2 linked regions of the Sphingosinicella sp. BN140058 genome follow. Each later gene encodes a partner of the first gene's protein in a complex. Links are inferred from orthologs where the notes say so. Each region holds a gene or a part of one and is shown in the gene's direction. Other genes may lie near its edges.

The links.
Region 2: the proteins of mfd (region 1) and uvrA are in contact, whole or in part, in a crystal structure (PDB 4DFC), measured with the Escherichia coli proteins. The link is inferred for Sphingosinicella sp. BN140058 from one-to-one orthologs.

The regions. Positions count from the first base shown.
Region 1 is NZ_CP035501.1:5,401,962-5,415,000, forward strand. Bases 5,387-9,432 are described here. They hold mfd (transcription-repair coupling factor), read left to right. Parts: upstream 5,387-5,776; coding sequence 5,777-9,232; downstream 9,233-9,432. Other genes in these bases: recG (ATP-dependent DNA helicase RecG), read right to left, coding at 5,387-5,438; ETR14_RS24545 (succinate dehydrogenase assembly factor 2), read left to right, coding at 5,510-5,776; ETR14_RS24555 (hypothetical protein), read right to left, coding at 9,251-9,432. Also shown: ETR14_RS24520 (S8 family peptidase), read right to left, coding at 1-78; ETR14_RS24525 (exo-beta-N-acetylmuramidase NamZ domain-containing protein), read right to left, coding at 185-1,387; ETR14_RS24530 (DOMON-like domain-containing protein), read right to left, coding at 1,384-2,028; tyrS (tyrosine--tRNA ligase), read left to right, coding at 2,134-3,348; more of recG, read right to left, coding at 3,378-5,386; more of ETR14_RS24555, read right to left, coding at 9,433-9,649; ETR14_RS24560 (bifunctional diguanylate cyclase/phosphodiesterase), read right to left, coding at 9,649-11,685; ETR14_RS24565 (NAD kinase), read left to right, coding at 11,865-12,647; ETR14_RS24575 (hemerythrin domain-containing protein), read left to right, coding at 12,983-13,039. UniProt on the Escherichia coli protein: Couples transcription and DNA repair by recognizing RNA polymerase (RNAP) stalled at DNA lesions. Mediates ATP-dependent release of RNAP and its truncated transcript from the DNA, and recruitment of nucleotide excision repair machinery to the damaged site.
Region 2 is NZ_CP035501.1:4,276,843-4,293,474, forward strand. The notes cover bases 5,158-8,811. They hold uvrA (excinuclease ABC subunit UvrA), read left to right. Parts: upstream 5,158-5,506; coding sequence 5,507-8,611; downstream 8,612-8,811. Other genes in these bases: ETR14_RS19250 (hypothetical protein), read right to left, coding at 5,158-5,324. Also shown: ETR14_RS19225 (glycerophosphoryl diester phosphodiesterase membrane domain-containing protein), read left to right, coding at 1-539; ETR14_RS19230 (aspartate/glutamate racemase family protein), read left to right, coding at 722-1,432; ETR14_RS19235 (hypothetical protein), read right to left, coding at 1,604-2,068; ETR14_RS19240 (tyrosinase family protein), read right to left, coding at 2,164-3,708; ETR14_RS19245 (hypothetical protein), read right to left, coding at 3,889-4,977; more of ETR14_RS19250, read right to left, coding at 4,989-5,157; ETR14_RS19260 (hypothetical protein), read left to right, coding at 10,484-10,867; ETR14_RS19265 (hypothetical protein), read right to left, coding at 11,066-11,728; ETR14_RS19270 (DUF6481 family protein), read right to left, coding at 12,882-13,226; ETR14_RS19275 (hypothetical protein), read left to right, coding at 13,473-14,108; ETR14_RS28505 (hypothetical protein), read right to left, coding at 14,392-14,535; ETR14_RS19280 (O-antigen ligase), read right to left, coding at 14,629-15,900; ETR14_RS19285 (GNAT family N-acetyltransferase), read right to left, coding at 15,966-16,451. UniProt on the Escherichia coli protein: The UvrABC repair system catalyzes the recognition and processing of DNA lesions. UvrA is an ATPase and a DNA-binding protein. A damage recognition complex composed of 2 UvrA and 2 UvrB subunits scans DNA for abnormalities.

The DNA.
Region 1 (13,039 bases):
CAACAGGCTTCGGAGCACCGCTTCGCGGCGGCGCTTCTGTTCCAGCCGGGCGCGTGCCGGCCCGTTCTCCTGCGCCATTCGCCTGCCCCCCCACGGCTTTGCCAAGCTCGGGAGAAGGTCGCTCCAATCGAGGAACGGAGTCAACCAGGGACTGCAGGACTCGTCCGACTTGGAGGAGTCTCCTTCAGTAGAGGAGGTATGGCCTGCGCGCGTCCAGCCAGGCGTCTTCGTCTCCGGCCGTTAGGGCGTCGAGATCACCGGGCGCCGCGCCGGCATCGTCGACCCATTCGCGGAGCGCAGGTCCGCCGTTGATGACGTCGATGGCGAGCTTGCCGAATTCATATTCGTAAGGAAAGTCGCGCCAGAGATCGTAATTGGGCTGCAGCCGGCGGATCGCCTTGAACGCCAGCGCCTGCAGCCGCCAGGGGCGGAACGCCTGATGATCGTAGAAGCGCCCTTCGGGATGAATGTGGAGGCCGCTGCAGAGCTGGCCGACATGCTTGTGGAAAGTCGGCTCGAACGTGATGTCGCGAAGCGCGCATCCGGCCAGCCATTCGGGGGCCAGATGCTGCATTTCGCCGAGGATCGCACGGGCGTCGATATCGGGCGCTCCGAAGATCTCGAGCGGCCGGGTGGTGCCGCGTCCTTCGGATAGGGTCGTACCCTCCAGCATGACGGTGCCGGCATAGCTGCGCGCCATCGACAGATTGGGCGCGTTCGGGCTCGGGTTGATCCAGATTCGCTCGTCGAGCGGCCAGCCGTAGCCGGGCCCCTCCTCCGGCCGATAGCCGTCCATTTCGATCACGCGATAATCGACGTCCAGTTTGTAGACGTCGATGAACCAGCGGCCGAGCTCGCCCAGGGTCATGCCGTGCCGCATCGGCATCGGGCCGGCGCCGACGAAACTCTCCCAGCCGGGGCGAAGTGTCAGGCCTTCGATCGGGCGCCCGGCCGGGTTGGGACGATCGAGCACCCATACCGCCTTCTTGTGCTCCGCCGCGGCTTCGAGGACGTAGAGCAAGGTCGTGATGAAGGTGTAGATTCGGCAGCCGAGATCCTGCAGGTCGATCAGGATCGTGTCGAACGTTCCCATCGATTGGCCGGTCGGACGCCGCACTTCGCCATACAGACTGAACACCGGGATGTTGTGGACGGGATCGCTGTAATCCGGCGATTCCATCATGTTGTCCTGCTTGTCGCCGCGCAGGCCATGCTGCGGGCCGAACGCCGCGGTAAGCCGGATGCCTTCACAGGCGGCGAGCGCGTCGAGGCTGTGGCGAAGATCCTCGGTGACCGACGCCGGATGGGCGAGCAAGGCGACGCGCCGGTTTTCCAGCGGCGCGCGAAGGGAGCGATCGGCGAGCAGGCGGTCGATTCCGAATTTCATGCGGGTCTCGCTGGTGGAAGTTCGAGTTGAAAGCAATCCGGATGATGGAAATCCGGCTCGCCCGGCGGGTGTCTCAACGCCCAGTAAGAGCGGGTGCCGTTGCGCTCTTCGATGATTGCGGAAAGCCCAACGTGCCAGGGCTGATCGATCGGAAGCCGCGTCCGTTCCAGATCCGCTGTGGCGGTGAGCATGAAGAAGGGCGTGTCGAAGCGGTCGAACGGATCCACGCCCGCCGCTTCAAGCCCTGCCTTGTGCTGCGGGGCGAGCGGCACGTCGCGAATGTAGCTGCCGATCCCCGGCGGGTCGACCGCGGCCTCACGCGTCATGCCGGTCCGGTAATCCTCAAAATGATATGCGTTCCACTGTCCATCCGGGGCGAAATTGAATTCGAAATAGTCGACGCTGTCCCCGATCCGGACGAACGCCTCGAAGCAGGTGTGGCGCCAAAGCTCGTCCGCCCGGTCCTTGTGCGTCACGTGAAAGGGCGCTTCCAGCGCTCGCAGATTGCCGTTCGCGACATAGCGAAGCGCCAGACGCCGGGCACCGCGGCGACCGCCGAGCCGGGTGAGCTCGACTTCGATTCCGCGGAGGGCGCCGCAGGGCGACGCCGGATGACAGACGAGCGGCAAACTGAGCGGCATCCCAGCGGACTAGAAAGACTCGCGGAGCGGGACAAGCGCAGAGGCACGCGATGCCTGCAGACCGGCTCTTTTTGTTGAGTCGGGCCCATGCTAACCGGCGCCGCCATGAGCTACCGTTCCGATCTCCTTCGCCTGCTCGACGAGCGCGGTTACATCCACCAGCTGACCGACGCCGAAGGCCTCGATGCCCTCGCGTCCAAGGAAATCGTGCCCGGCTATATCGGCTTCGATGCGACGGCGCCGTCGCTTCACGTGGGCTCGCTGGTGCAGATCATGATGCTGCGGCGCCTGCAGCAGGCGGGTCACAAGCCGATCGTGCTAATGGGTGGCGGCACGTCCAAGATCGGGGATCCGAGCTTCAAGGACGAAGCGCGCAAGCTGCTCACCGAGGAGACGATCGCAGCGAACATCGCATCCATCAAAAGGGTGTTCGAGCCGTTCCTCCGTTTCGGTGACGGCCCCACCGACGCGGTCATGGTCGACAATGCCGATTGGCTCGACAAGCTCGAATACATCCCCTTCCTGCGCGAGATCGGCCAGCATTTCTCGGTCAACCGGATGCTGAGTTTCGACAGCGTCAAGCTGCGGCTGGACCGCGAGCAATCTTTGAGCTTCCTCGAATTCAACTACATGATCCTCCAGGGCTACGACTTTCTCGAGCTCTCGCGCCGTGCCGCCTGCCGGCTGCAGCTCGGCGGCTCCGATCAGTGGGGCAATATCGTCAACGGCATCGAGCTCGCCCGCCGGGTCGACGGCACCTCGGTCTACGGGCTGACGACGCCGCTGATCACCACCGCCGACGGCGGCAAGATGGGCAAGACGATGAACGGCGCGGTCTGGCTCAACGCGGACCAGCTCGCGCCCTATGATTATTGGCAATTCTGGCGGAACACCCAGGATGCCGACGTCGGCAGGTTCCTGCGCCTGTTCACCGATCTGCCGCTCGAGGAGATCGCCCGGCTGGAGCGCCTCGAAGGCAGCGAGATCAACGAGGCAAAGAAAATTCTCGCCGATGCCGCGACCGCGATGGCCCATGGCGAGGAGGCAGCCCGCGGCGCGGCGGAGACCGCCCGCAAGACGTTCGAGGAAGGCGCGGCGGGCGAAGCCCTGCCCTCGCTCGCGGTGACCGGCGAGATCATGCTGGTCGACGCCCTGGTCGGGCTCGGCCTCGTCGCGTCGAAGAACGAGGCACGGCGGCTGATCGCGCAGGGCGGCGCCAAGGTGAACGGCGAGAAGGTCGACGAAGACGGACCGGTGACGGCGACCGGCGAAGTCCGCATTTCGGCCGGCAAGAAGAAGCACGGCATCCTGACCCGCTGATCCCGGGCGGCGGGCAGCGGGCCCGGTTTTCAGCCCGAGCGCAGCAACTCCACCGCGGCATCGCGTTCCATCAGGTACAGCAATACCCGCGCCGCCTGCCCCCGCGGCGCGTCGAGCCCGCCGTCGCGATCGACGAGCAAGCGGGCGTCGTCGCTCGCCATCTGCGCCAGATGCTGGATCTGCTCGGGATCGGCGAGGCGGAATTGCGCTTCGCCCGATTGTTTGGTGCCGAGAATTTCGCCCGCCCCGCGCAGCCGCAGATCCTCCTCGGCGATCCGGAAGCCGTCATTGGTCTCGCGCATCAGCGCCAGCCGGGCGCGCCCGGTTTCGCTGAGCGCGTTGCCGCGCAGCAGCAGGCAGACCGAGCGCCCCTCCCCGCGCCCGACCCGGCCGCGCAGCTGGTGAAGCTGTGCCAGGCCGAACCGCTCGGCGCCTTCGACGATCATCAAGGTGGCGTTGGGGACATCGACCCCGACTTCGATCACCGTCGTCGCGACTAGGACGTTGAGCTCGGCGCGCTGAAATGCCGCCATGACGGCATCCTTCTCCGGCCCCTTCATCCGGCCATGAACGAGGCCCACCCGATCAGCGCCAAAGATCGTTCGCAAGGTCTCCGCACGGTCCTCGGCTGCGGCCTGGTCGCTATTCTCGCTCTCCTCGACGAGCGGGCACACCCAATAAGCCTGGCCGCCGCTTTGAATGTGGCGGCCGAGCGCCTCGACGATCTCGGGCAGGCGATCGCAGCTCATCACCCGAGTCTCGATCGGCTGGCGCCCCGGCGGCATCTCGTCCAGGCGGCTGACGTCCATCTCGCCATATTGGGTGAGGGTCAGCGTGCGCGGGATCGGCGTAGCCGTCATCACCAGCAGATGGGGCGGCCGCTCGGCTTTGCTCGCCAGCATCATCCGCTGGGCGACTCCGAAGCGATGCTGTTCGTCGACCACGGCAAGGCCGAGCCGGCGATATTGCACCGCCTGCTGGAAGATGGCGTGGGTGCCGATCAGGATGTCGATCGATCCGTCGGCGAGGCCCATCAGGGTCGATTCGCGGGCCTTCCCCTTTTCGCGCCCGGTGAGGATGGCGACGTTGACCGGCAGGCCGGCGAGCTGGCGCGTGATGTTCTCGAAATGCTGGCGGGCGAGGATCTCGGTCGGCGCCAGCAAGGCCGCCTGCGCCCCCGCCTCGACCGCGATCAGCATCGACATCAAGGCGACCAAAGTTTTTCCCGATCCGACGTCGCCCTGCAGCAGGCGCAGCATCGGCTGCACCTGCTGCAGATCGCCCTCGATTTCGGCGATGGCGCGGCTCTGGGCTCCAGTCGGGGCGTAAGGGAGCTTCAGCGCGTCGCGGAGGCGGCCATCGCCCTTGAGCGGCTGTCCCCGCCGCTTTCGCGACGAGGCGCGAACGAGCATCAAGGCAAGCTGATTGGCGAAGATCTCGTCATAAGCGAGCCGCTCGCGCGCGCCGCCGGCGCCGGGGCTTGCATGGGCCAGACGCAGTGCTTCCTCCCAGCGTGGCCAGCCCCGGGTGGTCAGAACGCTCGGCTCGATCCATTCGTCGAGAGCGGGCAAGCGGGCGAGCGCCTGCGCGGCGAAATCGGCGAGGCGCCGGTTCGAGAGACCCTCGGAAAGGCTGTAGACCGGCTCGCGCTCGGGCAGATCACCGGCTTCCTCCGGCGGCAGCGCATAGTCCGGGTGGACCATCTGCAGCTCCATGCCCCAGCTGTCCATCCGGCCCGACACGACTCGCGCCTCGCCCAACGGCAATTGCTTGCGGGCCCAGCCCGGATTGTTGAAATAGGTCAGCGTCAGGATGTTGCCGGCGCGATCGCGTGCGGCGACCCGGAACGGGCCCCTGCCGCCGCTCTGGCGGTAATCGACCGGGGTAACCTCCACCGTCACCACCCGGCCGGCATCGGCCATGTCGATCGCGTCCACTTTCTTGCGATCGATCCAGTTCACCGGGAGGTGGAAGAGAATGTCGACGACGCGATCGAGGCCGAGCCGCTTGAGCGGCCTGGCGAGGCCGGGGCCGACGCCTTTCAGCACCTCCACTTCGGCGAACAGCGGATTGAGAATGTCGGGGCGCATAACTAGATGGACCTCGTATCAACGCCGACCGGGATCCGAAAGCCCGTGCGGACACTCTCCTATGGGACCTCATGGATCGCGAACCCCGTTTGAAACGTCTCCGCTTCCGCGCCTGGCATCGCGGCACCAAGGAAGCGGACCTGCTGATCGGCGGGTTCTTCGATACCTATGGCGAGACCTGGAGCGCGGCGGAGATCGACTGGTTCGAAGCTCTGCTCGAGGAGCAGGACGTCGACATCATGGCCTGGGCGATCGGCACCGCGCCTCCGCCGCCGGCATATGATGGCGAGATGATGCGCCGCCTGCAGGTGGTGAACTATATAAAGCACCCAAAATAAGTGACTGATCTCAAACGTATCCTGACGGCGAATGCGCCGATCACCCTGGCTGGCGCGCCGGCCGGATTCCTGCCGTGGCTCGCCGCGGATCTGGCCCGTGCCGCCAAGGGCCGCGCCGTGTTCGTCGCGCCGGACGAGGCCGCGATGCGCCACGTCGCCGACGCTGCCACCTATTTCGCGCCGGAGCTCGACGTGCTGAGCTTTCCCGCCTGGGATTGCCTGCCTTACGACCGCAGCTCGCCCTCGCTTCGCGCCTCGTCGGAGCGGCTGGCGACGTTGCATGCGTTGCAGGGAAAGAGCGACAAGCCGCAATTGCTCGTCACCACCGTCAACGCGGCGACCCAGCGCACGCTGACGCCGTTCCGGGTGCGGCAGCTCGTCGCGCGGCTCGCGCCGGGTGAGCGGATCGATCTCGATCGGCTGACCCGCCTGCTCACCGCCAACGGCTACCAGCGGACGGATACGGTGCAGGATGCCGGCGAATATGCGGTGCGCGGCGGACTCGTCGATCTGTTCCCGGCCGGTGAGAGCGAGGGCCTTCGCCTCGATTTCTTCGGCGACGAGATCGAGAGTGTCCGTCGCTTCGATCCGGCGACCCAGCGGACCAGCGGCAGCGTCGATGGTTTCACCCTGCTGCCGGCCTCCGAAGCCCTGCTCGACGAAGACAGCATCAAACGTTTCCGCTCGCGCTACCGCGAGAAATTCGGCGCCACCGCGACCGGCGACCCCCTTTACCAAGCGGTGTCCGAAGGTCGCCGCCAGGCCGGCCTCGATCACTGGCTGCCGCTCTTCGAGGAACGGCTCGCGACTTTGTTCGACCATCTCTCGCCCGACGATCTGGTCGTGCGCGATGCGCACGATGCCGGCGCGGTCGACGCGCGGTTCGAGGCGATCGCGGATTATTATCAGAATCGCACGCGCGCCCAATCCTCGGATCCGGGAAGCTATCGCCCGCTCGAGCCGCAGACGCTCTATCTCAGCCGGGACGAATGGCAGGGGATCATTGAGGATCGGCCGCTCCACCTCGCCACGCCCTTCCACGAGCCGGAGAGCGCCACCGTGCTCGACTTCGAGGTCGACGCGCCGCGGGATTTCGCGCCGGAGCGATCGCAGAACGTCAATGTCTACGAAGCGGTGGTAGAGCATGTCGCGAGCCTCCGCCGCGGCAAGAAGAAGGTGGTTCTCGCCAGTTACTCGGTGGGTGCGCGCGAGCGGTTGAAGGGCCTGCTCGCCGACCACGGCCTCAAGAAGGCGGTGGAAGTCGAAACCTGGCAAGAGGCGCAGGGCGCCGGCGCGCAGGGCTCGGTCGCCCTCGCCGTGCTGCCGCTCGACCATGGCTTCACCACCGCCGATCTCGCTCTGCTGACCGAGCAGGACATGCTCGGCGACCGCCTGGTTCGCCGCCGCAAGCGCAAGAAGTCCGCCGACGCCTTCCTCAGCGAACTCGCGACGCTCTCGCCGGGCGATCTCGTCGTCCATGCCGATCACGGCATCGGCCGCTACGAGGGCTTGACCCAGATCCCGGTCGGCAAATCGCCCCACGATTGCGTCGCGCTCGAATATGCCGGCGGCGACAAGCTCTACGTGCCGGTCGAGAATATCGACATCCTCTCGCGCTACGGCAACGAGAGCGACGGAGTGACGCTCGATCGCCTGGGCGGCGAGGCCTGGCAACGCCGTAAGGCGCGGATGAAGGAGCGGATCCGCGAGATTGCGGGCGAGCTCATCCGCACCGCGGCCGAGCGGGCGCTGCGGCCGGCACCCGCGGCGGAGCCCGACACCGGCTTTGCCGCCTTCGTCGATCGCTTCCCCTATGAAGAGACCGAGGATCAGGAGCGTGCGATCGACGACGTCGTCGGCGACCTGGGCGCCGGGCGGCCGATGGACCGTCTCGTTTGCGGCGACGTTGGCTTCGGCAAGACCGAGGTCGCGCTCCGCGCCGCCTTCGTCGCGGCGATGGCGGGTATGCAGGTGGCCGTGGTCTGTCCGACCACCCTGCTCGCGCGCCAGCATTACAACAATTTCGTCGAGCGCTTTCAGGGCTTTCCGATCGAGATCGGCCGTCTGTCGCGACTCGTCACCGCCAAGGAAGCGAAGGAGACCAAGGACGGCATCGCCGCCGGCCAGATCGACATCGTCATCGGCACCCATGCGATCCTCGCCAAATCGATCGAGTTCAAGAATCTCGGGCTCGTCATCGTCGACGAGGAGCAAAGGTTCGGCGTCACGCACAAGGAGCGGCTGAAGGCGATGAAGGCGGACGTCCATGTCCTCACCCTCACCGCGACGCCGATCCCGCGCACCTTGCAGATGGCGATGTCCGGGCTTCGCGAATTGTCCGTGATCCAGACGCCCCCGGTCGATCGTCTGGCGGTGCGCACCTATGTCATGCCCTGGGACCCGGTGGTGCTGCGCGAAGCGCTGCTGCGCGAACATTATCGTGGCGGCCAGGCCTATTTCGTGGCGCCTCGGGTCGCCGACCTTGCCGATCTCGAGCAGTTTCTGCGCGACGAAGTGCCCGAAGTGCGGTTCATCACCGCCCACGGCCAGATGGCGCCGACCGAGGTCGAGGAGCGGATGAGCGCCTTCTACGATCGCAAATACGATGTCCTGCTGTCGACCACGATCGTCGAGAGCGGCCTCGACATCCCCTCGGCCAACACTTTGATCGTCCATCGTGCCGACCGCTTCGGTCTCGCCCAGCTCTACCAGCTGCGCGGCCGCGTCGGCCGCTCGAAGACCCGGGCCTATGCCTATTTCACAACCCGCGAGACCCGCACGGTCACCGAGGCCGCCGACAAGAGGCTGAAGGTGCTCGCCAATCTCGATACGCTCGGCGCCGGCTTTCAGCTCGCCAGTCACGATCTCGACATTCGCGGCGCGGGCAATCTGCTCGGCGACGAACAGTCCGGGCACATCAAGGAAGTCGGCTTCGAACTCTACCAGTCGATGCTCGAGGATGCGATCCTGGAGGCGAAATCGGGCGGCAAGCTCAAGCCGACGGACGATTTCTCGCCGCAGATCACCGTCGATGCGCCGATCCTCATTCCGGAGGAATATGTGCCCGATCTCGATCTGCGCATGGGCCTCTATCGGCGCATGAACGAATTCGAGACCGCCGCGGAGCTCGAGCCGTTCGCGGCCGAGTTGATCGATCGCTTCGGCAAGCTGCCGGCCGAAACCAACAACCTGCTGAAGGTGATAGAGATCAAGCTCAATTGCCGCCGGGCATCGGTGATCAAGCTGGATGTCGGCGCCAAGGGCGCGCTCGTCCACTTCCACAACGATCGCTTTCCGGATCTCGAGGGCCTGATCGCCTACGTGCAGCGGCTGAAAGGGACGGCGAAGCTGAGGCCCGACAGCAAGCTGGTGATCACCCGCAACTGGCCGGATCCCGCAGCACGGATCAATGGCGCGCTGCAGCTGTCGAAGGGGTTGGCGCGGATCGTGGGCTAAGGTCCCCGTGGGGAGTCGTTAGAGCTTCACCACTTCGGCTTCCTGGCCGGCCTTCTCTTCCCAGACGGCCTCGCGGTACATCTCGAACGTGCCGTCGAGGTCGGCGAGGCTCCATATGCCGGTGATCGTGTTGCCGTCGCCGGAAAGGCGGCCGACGTAATCGACGGCGTGCGCGGCATCGCTGGCGCCGTCATAGATCTTGGTGAAGTCGACCTCTTTGCCGTGACGGCTTCCGCGCAGCACGGCTTCGAGGCTGTCGCTCGAGGGACCCATCGTGTTGGGCTCGATGATCGTCCCCGACAAGGCGCCTGAGTCATCCTCGATCCGGGCCAGGAAGGGCGTCGTCGGCCCGCGCCGGGAGGGATAGGAAAAGCTGCCCATCCACAGCCCCGCGATGTTCATCACCCGGGCGGTCATCAGGCCTCGACGAGGGCGGCCAGTCGCGCGGCGTCCACCGGCGGCGAACACAGGAACCCCTGATAGAGCGTGCAGCCCTCCTGCGCGAGCAAGGCAAGCTGGTCCTCGGTCTCGACACCCTCGGCGATCACACCAAGGCCGAGCGAACGGGCCATGTCGATGACGCTGCGCACGACCACCTGGTCGCGGTGGCTGCCGCCGATATCCTCGACCAGCCTCTTGTCGATCTTGAGATAGTCGAGCGGAAGCGCCTTCAGATAGGCGAGGCTCGAATAGCCGGTGCCGAAATCGTCGATCGCCATCCTGAGGCCGCCCTGGCGAAGCTGGGCCAGGAGATTCCCGGCCGTACCCAGATCCTCGATCAGTCCGCTCTCCGTAACCTCCACGGTGAGACGATCGGCAGGAAATCCCGTCTCGTCGACCATCTGCGTGAACAAAGCCGCGAAGTTCGGGCGGACGATGTCGGCGGCCGTGATGTTGACCGAGAGGCGGAGCTCGCCGAGGCTTCCCGGCCACGCCGCCGCAGCCGCGATCGCCTTGCGCTGCACGTGATCCGAAAGCTGGACGAGGTAATCGGAGCGCTCGGCGACGTTGAACAGGGTGACGGCGCCAAGCTCGCCGAATTGCGGATGGCGCCAGCGAGCCAGCGCCTCCGCCCCGACGATCCTGCGGGTGGCGATCGAGACCTGGGGCTGGAACAGGATCTCGATCTCGTCCTGATCGAGGGCGCGGCGGAGATCGACCTCGAGGCGATCGCCGAGCGCGCTGTCGGTCGCGGCATCGGCATCGAGCACGTGGATCGGCCCCGCCTCGGCCGTTTTGGCTTCGGCAAGCGCAGCGCTGGCACGGCGCAGCAGGCGGGTCGCGTCGTCGCCCGTGTCCGCAGCGGCAATCCCGACTCGGCTGCCGAGGGTAACGACGTGGTCGCCTGACATGAACGGGCGGCCGATCGCTTCGACCAATTGACCCGCGAGAAACCGGGCCTCGGTCAGGCTCGCCGGCGGTGCGAGTGCGACCGCGAATTCCGCGCCGGCGATCCGGGCGACGAGCCGCTTGCGCCCGTCCGGGTCGACGAACCGCTCGATCCTCCGCCCGGCCGCCTGGAGGACTTCGTCACCGATCGTGCGGCCGAACGCGGCATTGATCGCGTCGAAGCGGCTGACGGCGAGCAGCAGCACGATCAGCGCCGGCGCGCTCCCCGCCTCGCGCTCGTCCAGCTGCGCCTGGATCCAGGCGCGGGCCGCACGGGCATCGCGCAGCCCCGTCATAGGATCGCGGGACAGCGACGCGCCGGTATCGGACGGCGCCGCGATCGTTTCGGTCTGGCCGACGACGCCTTCCGCCTCGACGCGGAGATGATGGGCGAGCCGCACGCCGCCGCCATCGACGTCCGCATGGGCGAAGGCGGTCGAATGGCCGGTGGAAAGCAGTCGATCGACGGCGCCCCTCGCCGCCTTGCGCCCGTCCGAATCGAGCTTTCGGAACAGGTCGAGCAGGCTGATCCGCTGCCCCTGTTCCTCTCCGAGGCCGGCGCGGCGGGCCAGTGCAGGGCTGAGCTCGACCGTTGCCGAGCCGGGCTGCCAGCGCCACGACGCCGCCTGGCGGGCGACTCCGCCTTCGTCGGTCCGCCGGCGGGCGCGGCCACCGCCGATCCGTTCGGCCAGGCGCTGGGCGAACTGCACGCCGTGAAGCAATTGCTGCTCGCTGAAGGGGCTGACCAGGAAATGGGTCGCGCCGGCTGCATAAAGGTCGTCGAGCGCGGCCTCGTCGGTGCGCGACAGCAACACCAGCATCGCCGCCATGTTGGTCTCGATGCAGTCGGCGAGGGCACGCACCGCATCGCGTCCCTCCGCCAGCGCCCCGCGGGCATCGACGATCGCCACCAGCGCACCGGAGGCGATGAAGCGGCTCTCCGCATTGTCCGCCCTGCGCGCGGCGATCGGCCGCCAGCCGGAACGCTGCGCCGCCTCCGTCAGCTCATCGCGGTGACGGAAGGACAGAATGAACAGCGGCGCCGATCCGCCCGCAGCGCGCATTTCGAGATTCTCCCCGGCGGCAAATCGTCCGCCGCGCCCGGTCTACTCTCGGGCCGAGGGCTCAACAATCGGTTTAGATACGGTGAGTCTTATTGGGACAGTCCAGCACCCGTGATGGGGCGTCGTGCTTTCGAAGGCTTTGCTTGCCGCCGGCGATCCCACCGCCTACCAACGCTGCGATGATGGCCGCTGCGGACAGACCCACCGCCCTTCTCGCCTCGGACACCGAGGCCGCACAGGAAGCGGAGGCAGAGCTCCGGCGCCATTACCGCTTCGTGTCCGTCGAAGAGGCCGAGCAGGTCATCGCGCTCGGCGGCGACGGCTTCCTGCTCCACGCGCTCCATGAGATGTTGCGCAGCGGCCGTATTCTCCCCGTCTTCGGGATGAATCTCGGCACCGTCGGTTTCCTGATGAACGAGTGGCGGATCGAGGGCCTGCGCGAGCGGGTGAACCAGGCGAAACCGTTCAAGGTCGCGCCGCTCCGCATGGAGGCGATCACGATCCGCGGCGAGCGCGTCGATCATCCTGCGATCAACGAAGTGTCCCTGCTCCGCGAGACCCGCCAGACCGCCTGGATCGAGATCACGGTCAACGGCCGCGTGGTGCTGCCGCAGCTGGTCTGCGACGGCGTTCTGGTCGCCACTCCGGCCGGCTCTACGGCGTACAACCTTTCCGCCCAGGGCCCGATCCTGCCGCTTGGTTCGAACCTGGTTGCGCTGACGCCGATCAGCCCCTTCCGGCCGCGGCGCTGGCATGGCGCGCTGATCCCGGACGAGTTCAGCATCGTGTTCCGGGCGATCGACCCGTCCAAGCGCCCGGTTTCGGCCGTGGCCGACCAGCGCGAGGTCCGCGAGATCGAGCGAGTGACGGTGTGCGTCGACCGCAAGCAGGAACTCACCCTGCTGTTCGATCCGGATCATGCGCTCGACGAGCGGATCACGATGGAGCAATTCGCCGTCTGAAAAAACCGCACAACCGGCGCTTGCAAGGTCCGAAAAGTTGCGGCATAGGCCCGCCACACCCTGAGGGTCTGGTTATTCCGGCGTAGCGCAGCGGTAGCGCAGGAGACTGTTAATCTCTTGGTCGTAGGTTCGAATCCTACCGCCGGAGCCATCAGGCCCCAGGGTGTTGAGGTCCGAAAGCCCCGGTTCGCCGGGGCTTTTTCATGTCCGCGTCCCCGCGGGCTCTCGGCCAAGGTGGCCGCCTTTCTTCCTCTGGAGAACGGCGCGCACCCCTCCTCCCGGAACATAGTCGCTCTCCTGCGGGTTCCAGCGCCAACATTTACGAGGAGGGCCATATGGCAACCAAGTCAGAGACCAAGGGCAGCAGCAAGTCGCGTTCGAGCGGCAAGAGC
Region 2 (16,632 bases), 1.1 Mb from region 1 along the record:
GCTTCTATGTCGCCTTCTTCTTCCTGGGGATCGTCGCGGCGCTGTTCGCCGCCGGCGCCGGCGCCGCTTTGGGGGCCTGGGCCGCGGCCGCGGTCGGCATCGTCCTGTTCATCGCGGTGTTCGCGGTCGTGGTCTGGCTGCAGGTCCGCCTCTCCCTCGCTTTCCCGCTCACCATCCTGCGCCGCAAGTTCGTCATCGGCGAATCCTGGCGCCGCACACGCGGCCACTTCTGGCCTCTGTTCGGCGGCTATCTCGTCATCTTCGTGATCGTGCTGGTGCTGCTGACCGTTGCCGGGCTGGTCACGAGCGGCTCCTATTTCGGCGCGTTGCTCGCCAACGCCAACAATCCCGACGCCGTGCGGCAGGCGATGATGACCCAGATGGAGCAGCAGTTCGGCAGCATCTCGGCGATGACGCTCCTCGGCTGGGTGGTCAGCGCGGCGGCCGGCGCGATCATGATCGCGCTGTTCGGCGGTTCTGCCGCCAGCGCCGCCAAGGCGCTGGTCGCCGATGAATCGGTCGCCGAGACCTTCGCCTGAGCGAAGCCCACGGGCGCAGCGCAGGGACGACGTTCGCACCGGATCGGATCAAGATCCCGCGTCCGTAGGGCAACATCCTGGCGTGAAACGGCAATCCGCACTTTCTTCCGTCCGGCGAGATGGTTAATCGCGGCCTTTCCCTCGCGGGTGCCTTGGCGAGGGGCAAGGACAGGGACGTGGGTATGCGTAAGCTGGGGCTGATCGGCGGGATGAGCTGGGTCTCGACGGCCATGTATTACGAGCAGATCAACAAGGGCATCGCCCGCCGGAAGGGCGGGCTCGCCTCCGCGCCCGTGCTGCTCGAAAGCCTCGATTTCGCGCCGATCGCCGCGCTGCAGGCGGAGGGCGCCTGGGACCGGCTCGCCATCCTGATGGCCGAAACGGCGAAACGGCTCGAGGGGGCAGGGGCCGAGGGCCTGCTGCTCTGCAGCAACACCATGCACAAGCCGTATGACGAGATCGCCGCCGCGGTGTCGATCCCGATCCTCCACATCGGCGATGTCACCGCCGACAAGCTGGTCGCCGACGGGGTCAAGCGGGCCGGCCTGATCGGCACCCGCTTCACCATGAACGAGGCCTTCTACCGCGACCGGCTGGAGGCGCGCGGCGTTGCCGTCGCCACGCCCGATCCGGCCACCGCGCAGGAGATCGATCGGATTATCTACGAGGAACTGACCAGGGGTCAGGTCTCGCGCCAGTCGGAACGCCGGCTCAAGACCTGCCTCACCGAGATGGGCAAGGCGCGACAGCAGGCGGTGATCCTCGGCTGCACCGAGCTCGTCCTGCTCGTCGATCCCGTCGCCAACGTCCTCCCCGTCTACGACACCACCGCCCTCCACGCCAAAGCGGCGGTCGACTGGATCCTCGCGGACGAAGCCCAAGCCGCGGTCTGACGCCCTTTCGTTCTCGCGAAGCGCCTCCGATCTCCCCTCCCGCCCTGCGGGAGGGGATTAAGGGGTGGGACTGACTCTCCGCTTGCGCCGCCCCAAGCCGGTAGCGGCTAGGCGGCAAGCTTCGAGCATCCTCGCGCTCCAGCGGCGCCGCGCTGAGCGCAAGGTCGCCGATCAGCGTCGCTCCACGCGCACCCGGCCGACGCGGGCATGGGCGGCGGGATCCGGTCTGGCCGCGACGCCGGTGACGCCGCTGCTCGGCACGAAGACCACGGCCACGGCTTCACCGCCGAGCTGCGCCAGCGCTTCGGTCGCGTCGAAGTGGCGCGCGGCAGGCGCGCTGCTGCCGTCGCCGCCATAGCCGCTCTCGTTGAAGAAGCTGATCGTGCCGAGCGCGGCACGGCGGCCGCCGCGGCCCTCGAGCTGGACCTCGTAGAGCGTCCGCGGCGGCGCGTCGGCGGCAACGCCTTCGACGATCACGATCGGGCGGCCATTGCCGCGGCCGATCGCCAGCGGCACGGCCGTCGCGCCCGCGCCGAGCAGGGTGGACTCGGCCGCCGCGCGCGCGCCGGCCGCGGCGCAGCCCGCCGCCGCCGCCGTCAGGGCCGCCCCCAACATAGCGATCGTCACTCCGCGCATGACCGTACCTCCAGAGCCGGCGCTTTACGCGGGATGCTCTGAGCCCAGCCTGAACGCCGACCCTGCACCCGCCCGATGGGGCGCTGGGCGCGCCGTCAGCGCAGCTCCAGCCGCACCGCGCCCAGCCGCACGTTGGCACGCGGGTTCGGCACGACCGCCGCCTCGGTGCCGGCACCGAGGATGCCGCTGGTCGGCTGCAGCACCAGTTTCGCATTTTGGCCGCCGCCGAGCGCCTGCAGCGCCGCGGTGGCGTCGAAGCGATGGTCGCCGGCGCCGACCGCGCCGCTTTCGGCGGCGCTGTGCGCATGCGGCGCAGTGCGGTTGAAGAAATTGATCACGCCGACCACGATCCGCCGGCCATTGGCGTCCTGCAGGGCGACTTCGTACATCACCCCCGGCGCTTCCTCGAAGCTGAGATCGTCGATCACCAGCGTCGCCTGGCGGGCCGCACCGCCGCTTTCGGGCTGGTTGCCAGAATTCGGCGCAGCGATCCTCGGCACGGTCGGCAATGGCACGCTCGTCGTCCCGGTCTCGATCGGGGTCGGGCCGAGCAGGGGCACGGTCCGTGCCGCCTGCAGCGCGAAGGGCGGCAGCCGGCGCACCGCCGGGCAGCCGCCGCCGACGGTGTACGTATAGCCCAGTTGCTGCACCGTCTTCATCTGCGAGACGATGCGGCTGACGAGATTGCCGCTGCCGTCGATGAAGCTGAAACTGGCATTGAGGATCGTGCCGCTCGGCAGACGCTGCGCCGGATTGACCTTCAGCCAGCATTCGTAGAGCCGGTCTATGTTCGCATGGTGGCTGTAGAAAATCGGGTCGTTCCCGGCCGCCGGCACCGCGCCCATATAGCCGCTCGGGCAATTGGCGACCCCGGTCGCGCAATGGACTGCGCCATGCGGGGTCTGCTCGATCGCGCCGTTGAAGGTCAGGTAATCGTTGGCGGGCATCGCCCCGGCGGTCGAGACCACGCCCGGGCTCAAGGTCCCGGTGCCGGCATTGAGCTGGGCCTGCCGGTTGGCGACGAACAGCGGATTGGGCACGGTCTGGCCGCTGCCGTCGACATAGGTCTGGGCGCGATAGGCGGCGGGCACGTGAGCGTCGCTCTCATAATCCCAATAGGGCAGGCGCAGCTTCGGATCGCCGGCCGCGGCCTGCAACACCTTTTCGAAATAATAGAGATACATCCGGTGCCAGGTCAGGAACTGGCTGGTGCCGTGCTGGCAGGTGCACCAGGTCGCATTCTCGTCCGCATTGCTCTTCGCCTGCGCGGCGAGCCCGTTCATTCCTGGGTTGGAGAGGCCCGAGGCGTTGGCGCAGCCGGTGCCGAAATAGGCATGCATGTTCGCCCAGTATTTGAGGCTTCGGCGGAAATTGGCGCTACCCGGCGGTGCCGAATTCCACGCAATCATTTGCGCATAACCCTTGCGCAAGGACGCGACCTCGGCGGCCGACAAGGCGGTGATCGACTTGCGGATGCCGGTGAGCAGAACTGGGCCTTTCAGCACGGGCCCGACTTGCGGCCGGCTTGCGCTCGGCTTCAGTTTGACGTTTGACTGGGCGGCACCGCTCGTCGAATAAGCCCCGAGCACCGCCAGTGCGGCCACCGAACTCATACCGCATGCAAGACGCAGATAGCGCATGATCCCTCTCCCCCTTATTGGGCATCGACGGTCGTCCGGGCGAGACTCGCAATTGAGAGATAAGCAACGGGAAAGACGTCGTCCGGCACCTTCGAGGCCGGGTCAGTCTACCCGAGTGCCTGCATCGCCGGTAGGCGCCGTGCCGGGGATGGATCCGGAATGGGGGAATTCCTGTTCCTGCTAGTCGCCCAGGGTGAACGACGCACGCATGAACACACCGAATGCAAACTTGTCTTGGTCGCTTGAATAGGAGACGGTTAGACCCGGGGCGACTGGTAGGTCCCAATCCGGGATGATATAGAGCGGAAACTCCAATGAGTAATCTCCGCTTAATGAATCGACGGTTCCTTTAGGGGAAATCCCGATCTGAGTTCTGCCACTTCCAATTGAGAAAACTCTGCGATACTCGCCGGAAAGGTTTAAGCGTTCGACATTCTCGGGAGGCGCGGAAGGACCGTTCTCACAATCCTGGTCTGGATTCGTGATGACAGGTTTGCAAACAATCTCATCATCGCGGTCCTCATAGACATTTTGGTATTGCCCGCTTAGAATGAAAGCGCTGACTGAGTCAGCAGGATAAAGGGCGCCAAACACGGCCAAGCCAAACTCCGGCTTAGTCTGATTCTTGGACGTGATTGATGCCGGTACGATGTATTCATGCCGCTTAAATCCGATGCTCGAAGTAACGCCAAAGCGCCAAATCGGCGAGAAAAGCGAGCGCGCTATATCAACGTCACTGTAAGTAGTGGAGTACTTTTCAGCAAACTGCTGACTTGGTCCCGCATTTTTGCAATCCTTGGGTGTCTCTGGCGGCTGAGGCGCACTTGCGCACTCCTCCCTGGCATGCCGCATTATGGTATGGAACTTGCCTCCGTAGCGCGGTCCTGGGTTGAAGCTGAAGAAACTATAGGTGAAACTTGCCTTTGGTCCATTGGAGAGCGCGTCGAGGGTGGCGCCGGACGTCAGATCGTCCTTTCCGCCAATAGGAACGCTCAGCTTGAGCGCCCAACTCTCGTTCAATTGGCGAGATCCGGCGAGTCCCTGCCGCACCGTGTACTCGCCATATTCCATCGACGCCGCAGAGTCGTTCTCGCTAACCGCAAGATCGAAGCTAACTCCGTTCAGAAGGTTATCTGTCCGACCGCTCGGGGGCAGGGGCACGCGCGCTGCAACCTCTGCTTCATCACTGAGGTTCTGCTCCGCTGGCAACTGGCCGTTCACGATCGATGGGCATGCGAGAAGTATGCTCGCCACAATTGATAGCTTCATCGGCTAATTCCTTAAGGGACGAGAAAGTAGCGAGTTCCAGTGATCTGCGTCCGCGTTGCAGGCACTGACACGGCCAGCGGCCATTGCTGACCGCGTGGCTGAGTGACCTTCGGTGCCGGGTCGAGCCGAACGCTGACCTCGCGTCCTGCGAGGATCATGTGGCAAACGAGGCCATATTCCCCGGGCGCCAGATCCACTTCGGCAGTGAACTTGCCCCCTTTTTCCGTCCAGGCTAGCAAATCGTGCATCTGAGGCTCGGGTGCGTCCGGGCTTACCCATCTGAAATACTGCACGAACCAACCAGCTGCTGTGCCGTCGGCCGGCTCAACCGTGACTTTGTAGTGCATCCTAGCCTCCGTCTCTGTTGCGAGTCCGGTTAGGCTAGGATCGCGCCCGAGCGCGTGACGACCGTCACGCCCTGACCAAATCTCCGCCTTGCCATCGCCCCGCCGCACCCCCATCTCGCCCCATGGAGCAGCGCGGGCGCGGGCTCTTGAACCCTGAGAACAAATCTGGAACAAGGCGGTCCATGCTGACTCATCTCTCGGTGCGCGGTGCGCGCGAGCACAATCTCAAGGGCGTGGACGTCGACATTCCGCGCGAGAGCCTGACGGTGATCACCGGCCTTTCCGGCTCGGGCAAATCGTCGCTCGCCTTCGACACCATCTATGCCGAGGGGCAGCGCCGCTACGTCGAGAGCTTGTCGGCTTATGCGCGCCAGTTCCTCGAGATGATGCAGAAGCCCGACGTCGATCATATCGAGGGCCTGTCGCCGGCCATTTCGATCGAGCAGAAGACGACCTCGCGCAACCCGCGCTCGACGGTCGCCACCGTCACCGAAATCTACGATTACATGCGCCTGCTCTGGGCGCGCGTCGGCATACCCTACAGCCCCGCCACAGGCCTGCCCATCTCCGCTCAGACCGTAAGCCAGATGGTCGACCGCGTGATGGCGCTGCCGGAAGGCACCCGCCTGTATCTGCTCGCCCCGGTCGTCCGCGGCCGCAAGGGCGAGTATCGGAAGGAACTCGCCGAGTGGCAGAAATCCGGCTTCAGCCGGGTCCGCATCGACGGCGAATTCCACGCGATCGAGGACGCGCCGGCGCTCGACAAGAAGTACAAGCACGACATCGAAGTGGTCGTCGACCGTCTGGTCGTGCGCGAGGGCATCGAGACCCGGCTGGCGGAGTCGCTTGAAACGGCGCTGAAGCTTGCCGACGGCCTCGTCTACATGGATCCGGCCGACTCCAACCTCTCCCCTTCAGGGGAGAGGCAAGCAAGCGCAGCGAGCGAGGGGAGGGGAAGTTCGGACTCTTCTCCGGTCGGCGGTGCTGGCTCGGACTCTGCCCCTCTCCCTGCCCTCTCCCCTGAAGGGGAGAGGAAGGTACTCGCCAACAACGCCCCCCCGGGCCGCATCGTCTTCTCCGAGAAATTCGCCTGCCCGGTGTCGGGCTTCACCATCGCCGAGATCGAGCCGCGGCTGTTCTCGTTCAACGCGCCGCAGGGCGCGTGCCCGGCCTGTGACGGGCTCGGCGAGAAATTGCTGTTCGATCCGGAGCTCGTCGTTCCCAACGAGAATTTGTCGATCAAGAAGGGCGCGGTCGTGCCCTGGGCGAAATCGAACCCGCCCAGCCCTTATTACATGCAGGTGCTCGGCTCCCTGGCGCGCGAATTCGGCTTCAGCCTGGAGACGCCGTGGAACGATCTGCCGGAGTCGGTTCGCAAGACCATCCTGTTCGGCACCGAAGGCAAGCCGGTGACCCTGACCTTCGTCGACGGCCGCAAGAGCTACGACGTCAAGAAGCCGTTCGAAGGCGTGATCGGCAACTTGAACCGCCGCATGCTGCAGACCGAGAGCGCCTGGATGCGCGAGGAGCTCGCCAAATATCAGGCGTCCGCGCCGTGCGAGACCTGCAAGGGTGCGCGCCTGCGCCCGGAAGCCTTGTCGGTGAAGATCGCCGGCGAGGACATTTCGATGTCGACCCGCCGCGCCGTCCGTCACGCGCTCGACTTCTTCTCCACGCTCGAAGAGAAATTGAACCCGCAGCAGCGCGAGATCGCCCGCGCGATCCTCAAGGAGATCAACGAGCGGCTCGGCTTCTTGAACAATGTCGGACTAGAATATCTCAACCTCGATCGCACCTCCGGCACCCTGTCGGGCGGCGAGAGCCAGCGGATCCGGCTGGCGTCGCAGATCGGCTCCGGATTGTCGGGCGTGCTCTACGTGCTCGACGAGCCGTCGATCGGCCTTCACCAGCGCGACAATGACCGCTTGCTGGTGACCTTGAAGCGCCTGCGCGACCTCGGCAACACGGTGCTCGTCGTCGAACATGACGAGGATGCGATCCGCACCGCCGACTACGTCATCGACATGGGCCCGGGCGCCGGAGTCCATGGCGGCACAGTCGTCGCCGCCGGCACCCTGCCGGAAGTGCTGGCGAACGAGGACAGCCTGACCGCGGACTATCTCACCGGCCGCCGCGCGGTCGCGCTGCCGGCCAGGCGGCGCAAGGGCAACGGCAAGAAGCTGACCGTGAAGGGCGCCCGCGCCAACAATCTAAAGGACGTCACCGCGTCCCTTCCGCTCGGTACCTTCACCTGCATCACCGGCGTGTCGGGCTCGGGCAAGTCGAGCTTCACCATCGACACGCTCTATGCCGGCGCGGCCCGCCAGCTCAACGGCGCCCGCGTCGTCTGCGGTCCGTGCGACAAGATCGCCGGCCTCGAATATCTCGACAAGGTGATCGACATCGATCAGTCGCCGATCGGCCGCACGCCGCGCTCGAACCCGGCCACCTATACCGGTGCCTTCACCCAGATCCGCGACTGGTTCGCCGGCCTGCCGGAAGCGCAGGCGCGCGGCTACAAGCCGGGCCGCTTCTCGTTCAACGTCAAGGGCGGCCGCTGCGAGGCCTGCACCGGCGACGGCCTGATCAAGATCGAGATGCACTTCCTGCCCGACGTCTACGTCACCTGCGACGTCTGCCACGGCCAGCGCTACAATCGCGAAACCCTGGAAGTGAAGTTCAAGGGCAAGTCGATCGCCGACGTGCTCGACATGACGGTCGAGGATGCGGTCGAATTCTTCAAGGCGGTGCCGCCGATTCGCGACAAGATGGCGATGCTCGCCGAAGTGGGCCTGGGCTACGTCAAAGTCGGCCAGCAGGCGACCACCTTGAGCGGCGGCGAGGCCCAGCGCGTCAAGCTCGCCAAGGAACTGAGCCGCCGCGCCACCGGCCAGACCCTCTACATCCTCGACGAGCCGACCACCGGCCTCCACTTCGAGGACGTCCGCAAATTGCTGGAAGTGCTCCATGCGCTGGTCGAGCAGGGCAACACGGTCGTGGTGATCGAGCACAATCTCGAAGTGATCAAGACCGCCGACTGGATCCTCGATCTCGGCCCCGAGGGCGGCGACAAGGGCGGCGAAGTCGTCGCCGAAGGCACGCCCGAGCAGGTGGCGAAGGAACCCCGGTCGTACACGGCCAAGTATCTCGCGCCGCTGCTCAACCCGTCCAAAGCCATTCGGGCTGGGGCGCTTCTGAGCGGAGACGAAGGACCCGTCGAAGCCGTCCCTAAGAAGCCGCGCAAGAGGAAGGCGGCGGGCGACGCCGAACGCGAAGCCGCCGAATGAGCAATCCTCCCCGAGCTCGCTCGGGGATGAGCAAGCCCATCGTGCCCCCGGCACGATTGCAGGCTACGGGGTAGCCTGCACTTGCTCATGACCGCCCGCGAAGCGGGTGGTGGAGGGCCGGGTGAGGCGGCATGGAATGACCAGCCAAGACTCGGCGCTGGCGCGCGCACTGCGCAGCCGATCCTGACCGCTAGCGAAGTGGATGATGGAGGGCGAGGTGTTGCGGCATGGAATGACCGGTCGTTACCGCCGCCGGCGCGACTGCAAGCCTCGCCGGGCACTTACAGGAAGATCCTGATCCTTTTTCGTCATCCCAGCGAAAGCTGGGATCTCAGGCCGGAAGAGGCGCCGCATTCTGCATCGCCGTCTGAGCCGGTTTACTGCGAGATCCCAGCTTTCGCTGGGATGACGGGGAGGGGCGCAGGCAGTAAGAGCGTAACTCGATCGCCCATACGGCGCGAACTCTGCATTCCCGCACGAAGCCACGATGAAGAAGCAGAGCCACGAAGGCGGCCAACCGGCTTCAGCACCTCACCTCAGGTTTGCGTCTCGGGAGGAGCTCCCGTTCGCCCGCTGCTCCGCTCGCCAGGACTGATCCCATTCGTGGCCTCGTACCTCCTCCGTGACGTCGTGTGGAAAGACCGACCTGCGAGGCGAGGTAGCGCTGGGAAGCAGGCTCTCCGGTCTCCTCCACCCGCAAAGCGCAGCCCCTCAGGCGTGGTTACCCAACGCGTACGTAGCTTACACGAATGGCGACGAGGTTGCGCTTGCCGTACGCCCGGACCAACTGGTCGTAGCCGAGGGACGGTGACATGATTTGGCTTCTGTTGATGTCCGGCGTCGCCGCTTTGGCGATCGCACGCGACGAGCTGCGGGATCGCGCCCGCTTCTAGGCCGACACTCTCGCTCCGATCGCGGCAGCATGGTCGGCAATTCTGCGCCTCGAAGACTTCCAACAACGCTGCACGCGGGAGGGAGCGGTCGTGCTTGGCGACCTTTGCACGCCCGCTCGTATCTTCATCCTTAACCTGCGGATGCCTGAGGCAGCGAGCTCCATGACCAAGCCGGGATACGCGAGAAGGACGCCGCTCATCCCGTACTTCGCAGCGATGGTTGCATTGAGCCCACCCCAAGGCGCATTCAATCTCCGTTGCAGACGTCGCAGATTGGGACCTCGGAAAACGCGGAACCCTCGGAAATGCCGAACGGCCGCTGGCAGCAGATGCAGGTCGCAACCGGTGGCTCAGCCCATCTGAAGTCAGGGCGGTGCTCCCGCAGCCGCTTCTGCTCGTGCCAGGCAAGGCGCTCTGCGTCGGTGAAGGGCATCTTCTCTCCCATCTTCTCTCGCTTTCTGACTTGGGCAGGATTGCAGAGACAGGTTTACCAATGGTGACTCTCCGGAGCCCCGGATGCGCATGGACAGGATGGGAGAACCCTGCTTCACTCGGTCGGGAGGGGCATGGACCAGCCAACCGGTAGCATTAGCGCGCATTTGGCGCGCCTTTTCCCCAGGACTCCGCGGGGGATGGTGGTCTGCACTGGCCTGATCGCGCTCGGCTTTCTACAGTCACCGCGCGACTGGTTCGTGTGGGAAACGGATCTCCCCTCCAGTCCTTGGGCCTGGTTCGTCTATGGACTGAGCGTGGCTGCGCAACTCAGCCCGTTGCTCTGTTTCATCGTCGCCTTGCTCGTTGCGAGAGGCAGCGTGTCGTTGCCGCCCGGTATGGCCGGATGGCTCGGTGTCCTGATTCTGCCGATCGGTCTCGTCCTCACTCCTTTCGTCGCCTACTTTTCGGGCGGGGGCGAGACGTTGGTCCTCATCCATGGCGGCGTGGTAACTCTCGCCATTTCAGGAACCCTGCTCTGGACAGGGTGGCACCGCCAATCGACCGGGGACCGGACAGTCGCCGCATTCGTTCGCTCATCCCGACCACAGCCGCGATCTTATCGCTAGCAGGCGCGGCATGGATCTCGATTGCCGCCTTTCATATCGCCGGGGGCGCGCGGCATTGCCTGGCCCGAAGCGACGATGGTCCAGCGCCGATCGACGGCCTTTGGGACCTCAGAATCTTCGCCTTCTACACGACAGGGAGCGGCTACAAGAACACGTCCCGCTGGTATTTCCACGGCTTGTTGGTGGTCGGTGCGCCGGGCGGACGAGAGGTCTACAATTGGTCGCCGCGTCGGCTGCGCTTCGATCGTCTGCAAAGGCCGGACATTTTCATCCACAATGTGCGGGCGGCTTGCGAGCCGTAAGGCAGAACGCCCGATACCCAGCGAATTCGAAATAGGGTCGGCAGTCCACAAGATGTCGGTGACAATCGACGCAGTTCCATTCATCCGGGGCAAGGTTTTCCGTTCTTGCCCCATACGCGCCACCAAAGACGGCGCGGTTCCAGGAACGACTCGATCATGCCGGGAGATGCGAAGATCCCTCTTTCTCAATCGGCCATGTCAGATTTCGAGATCCCTAGATCGGATCCGACGAGCCTTTGCTCTCGATATGCAGCGGGAGCGGCGTCCATGCATAGGGGGTAGCGAGCCCAAGGCCGGCTGAGCCGCCTTGTCGAGCAGCGCCACGAGGGTGAAGCCGACATATTCCGACCGGGGGACGTTCCGGTAATAAACATCCCAATAGCTCATCACCTGCGCTCGGATGCAGCGCCAATAGCCGGGGTTGGCTGCGAGGAACGGCACGATCGTGGCGATCTTCTTCGGCGTCAGCGCGGCATGAATGTCTGACAGGATCTCGACGACGTAGGAGCCGATCAGTTCGATGACGAACGGCACCGCCCAGGTTTGGATATCGTCGAGAACCTCCCGCACCGCACGCTGGCGCTGGTAGCCGTCGAGGCTCCGCGTCTCGAGGCAGCGGGTCATCAGGCGAGGGGTGCCGGCGAGCGCCGACACCCCAAAGGTTGAACGAAGATGAAGACGGTCGGGAATGAGGATCTCTTCCCCGGCCACGCGCACTGGATATCGCCGCGTCGGATAGTCTCGATGCAACCGCGCCATGATCGCTTCGCCGGCAGCCAGCGCTTCGGTGCGCAGGGCCGCAGGGAAGGCTTGTGCCAGCAAGCCCGCGTCGAGCCGCGTCGGCGTGTCGGTTCGATCCATCCGATCCTTGTAGCCGCGCTGCTCCCGAGGGGAAGCCGATCCCGATCAGCGCAGGGCGACTTCCCGCTGAAAGCTCATGTTCAACCGTCGAGGCGACGAGATCACACCGCGCCGACAGGTCACGCGACCTGTCATCCGTCTCCGCAGAACCTTTGCGGCTTGGCGGCTTTGCGTGATCATGAATCCACCTCTCCATTCGGGCGCTGCGAAAGAGGGTTGGCACGCAAAGCCGCGAAGGCGCGAAGGGTTCGGTACGGGGGATTGCTGACGACCAGGTGCGGCACGCTGTCGCGGACCGTGATGCGGGGCGCAGTGCGTGATCGCGCTTGGGCTTGGCGACCTCGTTCGTTCCTCGAACCCCAAATTGGACGCCATTGACGAGCAATTGCGTTCTTGCTATGTTCCATAGTTTGCTGCGGCAGGCCCGCGGTATCCCATCCGTCGCCAGTGGCACGCGCCGTCTTTGAAGGCGAAGGTCAAGCAAATTGAATGAAGCGGCCGGCGCGTGGGCGCCGGCCGCTTCCTGGGCATCGAGGCCGCCTTGAACTCCAGCGAGAGGAAGCACCTCAACGGAAGCCGGGCAGAAGGCGGTGGCGCGAAAATCGACCGTAATAACGGTGAATACGGTCGGCGAAATGCCTTCGCAGCCACCAGGCGCGGCACGCGTCCGATCCTGCCCTTTCATTCCGGCGCCGGATCTCAGCCGGGCATCGTGAGCTCCGGTTGCGCCCGCCCGGATACGGCTGCGAAAGGCCCGCAGCCGGCTGCGTGAGGCATCCGCGGGACCGTGTGAATCAACCGTAATTACGGCCAATACGGTCGTCGCGATGCGATCCCGACCCCTGTTCTCACATCCACCCGTTGGACCTGCTCAGGAGAATTACAGCCGGACCATCAGGTCGAAAGGGCTCTGCGCCGCGTGCCGTGTCTGCGCGAATGCTCCTGGAGATCCTGCGTCCGAAGAATCTTCTCGAAGTGGGACTTCGATGAGGGCCCCTTCCAGGATGACGGAAAAGCCAGTCGATTCGGCAACCTTTGGTGCGGAATGCGGAAGGGGCGGACGCGTGTCGCTGGCATCAGGCACCGACGGCAAGTTCGCAGGCGGCACAGGTCCGCCGCACGCGGCGGTCCGCCCCGGCAGCGCCGAAGGGCCTTACTTTCGCGCCTTGCGGGCGGCGTAGCGGGCGTCGCGGGCGGCCTTGCGTTCGGCTTCGGTCTGCAGCTTGGGCAGCTTCGCCTTGCGCTCGGCCTCGGCCGCTTCGGCGGCGGCAAGGGCGTCGGCCTTGGCCTGCTCGGCGGCCTCGCGGGCGGCTTCCTCGGCCGCCTTCTTGGCGGCGAGCTTGGCGGCGGCGGCTTCCTCTCGGCGGCGCGCGGCGGCCTGGCGCTCGGCGAGCACGGCCGGGTCGATCGGCGGCTTGTTGCGCAGCTTTTCCAGCGCCTTGTTCTTGGCTTCGGCAGCGCGGGCCGCGCGGTCATGGAAGGTATCGTTGAACGACATTCTTGTTTCGTATCCTGGTCTGTGAAGAGGGTAAGCGGCGGCGGGGCAATCGGTTCCCGATGCGCACACATCTGTGCGAGGCCTTGGCCGAGGTGCCCGGTGTCCGTCCAGTCCTTTGTCGCTCCGAAACGGTGCGACCGCGTACGGCAGCGCGTCTAGGCGGCCCGAAAAGGGAAAAACGCTGGCGGTGTGTTAGGTCTCTATGGCACAAGCGCGGCAGGCGTCGGGAAGAAGGAGACGGACAGGGTGAAGTGTCGGGAATGTGCGGCCGAGGTATCCCCGCTTCGCGAATTCTGCCCGCATTGCGGAACGCCGATCGGCGGTGGCCTCAGCGATCGCGGCGGCGCTGATGAGCGCTCCGAGGAGGATCTGAAGCGCACCCGCAGGAAAGTGGTGATCGCCGGCGCGGCAATCCTGTTGACGATCGGGATTGCGGGCAAGCTCTCCTGGTTCGGCGCAGCGATCGATCACGAGTCCCATGAACGACCGAAGGGCGCGGCGACGGTGCAGGCGGGGCAATTGTTCGAGGCCTATCGCGACGATCCGCGCGCCGCCGACAAGCTCTATCGCCACCGCGAGATCGTCGTGACCGGCGAATTCGTCCGGATCGCGCCCGACGGCCGCGGCGATCCCGATATCCGGCTCAAAACACCCGATCCGGATGCGCCGCTCGGCATCGACCTGATCCGCGCCTCGCACGACCAGGCGACCCGCCTTCGTCCGGGACAGACGATCACCCTCAGCTGCGAGCGCGTTGCCGAAACCGGCGACGAGCATTGGCTGCGTAATTGCGCGATCCAGACGGTGGCCGGCACGCCCGCTGATCGGACGCAAGGGGCGACGGCGCCGACGGCCAGCGCGGCGGAAGGAAACACCGGCTGAGCCGCCTCGCGAGCCCCGCCGCCGTCACGCACGGCTGAAGCCGAAGCGATCATCAACACGGGTTAACGACGATCGAAGTCTAGAGACGTTCGAAGGCTCGCGCTCGTCGCCCGGTACTGAATTCGATCGCCAAGCCTTCGTTCGGGCAGCAGGCATCATCCTGAACGACCCGAGCCGCAAGTCGATCGGCTCCGGCACAGCGACAGGTCCCTTCTTCTTCGCCACGAGCTGTGTTCAGGCCTGCTTCGCGGTTCGCATCGCGGCATCGCCGCGGGGCTGCTCCTCAGCGCAGCCAGCCGATCACGAGGATGATTGCAACAAGCGCGAGCGGCGGTACCGCCGTCCAGGGGCTGAACAGGAGATCCAGCCACAAAGGCGGTTCGAAGCGATAATCGTTTACCTCCCACGGGTCTTCGCCATCGCGCATCGGGCCGGTTCCTTTTCCGCAGCCGGAGCATAATGCCGGAAGTGTCCTTGCACCATCGTCTGGAGCGGGCCCAACGCTCAGGACTTTCCGGCCTCATCCTTGCGGCGCAACGCCTCGCGGGGCGCTCTCACGTCGCAGCCGCGCTGCGGCCAAAAACAGGCCGAGCAGCACCCACAGATGGCGCGCATCCTCGTAGGAGCCGGTCAGGCCCTGATAGGCGAAGGCGTTGAGCCAGGCGAGGCCGAGCCCGAGCGCCAGACTGCCGGTCATGGTCAAGCGCAGCGGAAGCGTCTCGCGGACGACCGCGCCGATCAGCAGCAGCAAGGCGGCGAGGCCGACCAGCCCGGATTGCGCGGCGAGGTTGAGGAAGACGTTGTGCGCGTCGGTCTGGAGATGGTGGGCGCCGGCCGGGCCGATGTAGAAGACGTGAGCCGGCGGCATGCCGAGGCCGAGGCCGAGCCAGGGATGAGCGAGGAAGGCCTGGCCGGCGTCGAGCCAGGTCATCATCCGGACCGAGGGCGCGAGCCGTACGTCGGTACCGGGAACATCGATCAGGAACGGCGCCGTCGGATGAAGGATCGGCGTCACGGATGCCGCCACCAGGAACAACGAGGCGGCCGCAACGCCGCCGGCGAAAAGCATCGCGGCGCCGCCGCGGAAGCGATCCCGCAGGAGGAGCCACGACCAGAGGCCGACCGCCAGCAGGAATCCGCCGAGCCCCGGCGTCAGCGAGAATGCGGCAGTGACCGCGATCCCCGCCAGCAGCGGCCAGAAGCTGCGGCCGCGGATCCAGCCCCGGTGCCGCGACACCAGCAGCAGCATCAGCGAAACGGTCAGGTAGTTGCACAGCAGCGCCGGATATTCAAACGTCGCTTCGATCCGCGGATAGCGCCCCGGGGCCAAGGTGCCATATTCGTGCAGCCCATAGTGGAGCAGCGGTCCACGGATCCCCGCTGCGAACAGCAGCACGGTGACCACGCCGACAGTTGCGACGAGCGCGCTCGCGGCCAGCCACCAACGAAACAGGCGGCGCAGATCCTCCTCGCCGTCGATCAGCTGGCAGGCAAGCACCGCCAGACCCAGCAGATAGGCCGAAGCGACGAGCTTCACCGCCGCCCGAGCCGGCTCGGGCGAAACCAAAGCGGAGGCAAGCATCGCCAGGAAATAGACGATCAGGATCGCGTAGAAAGGATGCCAGCGCAGTCTCGTCCTCCCCGTCAGCACGGCCAGCGCCAACACGCCCGCGCAGGGCAGGAACAGGAGGTCGCTGGCATTCGCCTCGAGCCCGCTGATCGTCGCCGACAGCTTCATCAGCGGCAGCGACAGCACCAGCAGGAGAAACAGGCGTTTCGCAGATTGCAGCATCGCCGAAGTAGAACCGACCCTCGCCGGACTGTCCAGAGCAGCAGGCGCGCCGGCAGAGACGATCGTCAGCCGCGCCCGGCGAGTGCCAGCAGCGCGTCGCCGGAGACACGCTGCACCGTCCATTCGTCCTGCGCAACGGCGCCCTTGGCGCGATAGAAGTCGATCGCCGGCGTGTTCCAGTCGAGCACCCACCATTCGAAGCGGGCATAGCCCCGGTCGATGGCGATGCCGGCAATCGCCTTGAGCAAAGCGGCGCCGGCGCCGCTGCCGCGGGCGTCGGGGGTGATGTAGAGATCGTCGAGCCAGATCCCGCGCTTGCCGGTCCAGGTCGAGAAGGTGCGGTAGAAGATGGCGAAGCCGATCGCTTCGCCGGGCGTGTCGTCGCGGGCGGCGATCAGCGCCTCGGCCGCCGGATCCTCACCGAACAGCGCCTCGTGCAGCATCGCATCGGTCGATTCGACCGCGTCCGGCGCCTGCTCGAACGCGGCGAGTTCGCGCACGAAAGAGTGGATGACGGCAATGTCGGCGGGCGTCGCGGCGCGAATGATCATGCCTGTCTTTACCGCGCCCAGCCAAAATGTGGAGCCGCGTTCCGCCCGGCGCACACCGTCACGCCTTACCATCCCCTCCGACCCTTGTCGGAGGGGGCAGGGGGTGGCTCTCCTTCTTCTCTCGCCTCCACGGCTGTGGATCAGGGGTGCCGCTGGTTCGGCGGTCTTAGTGCGCCTCGCC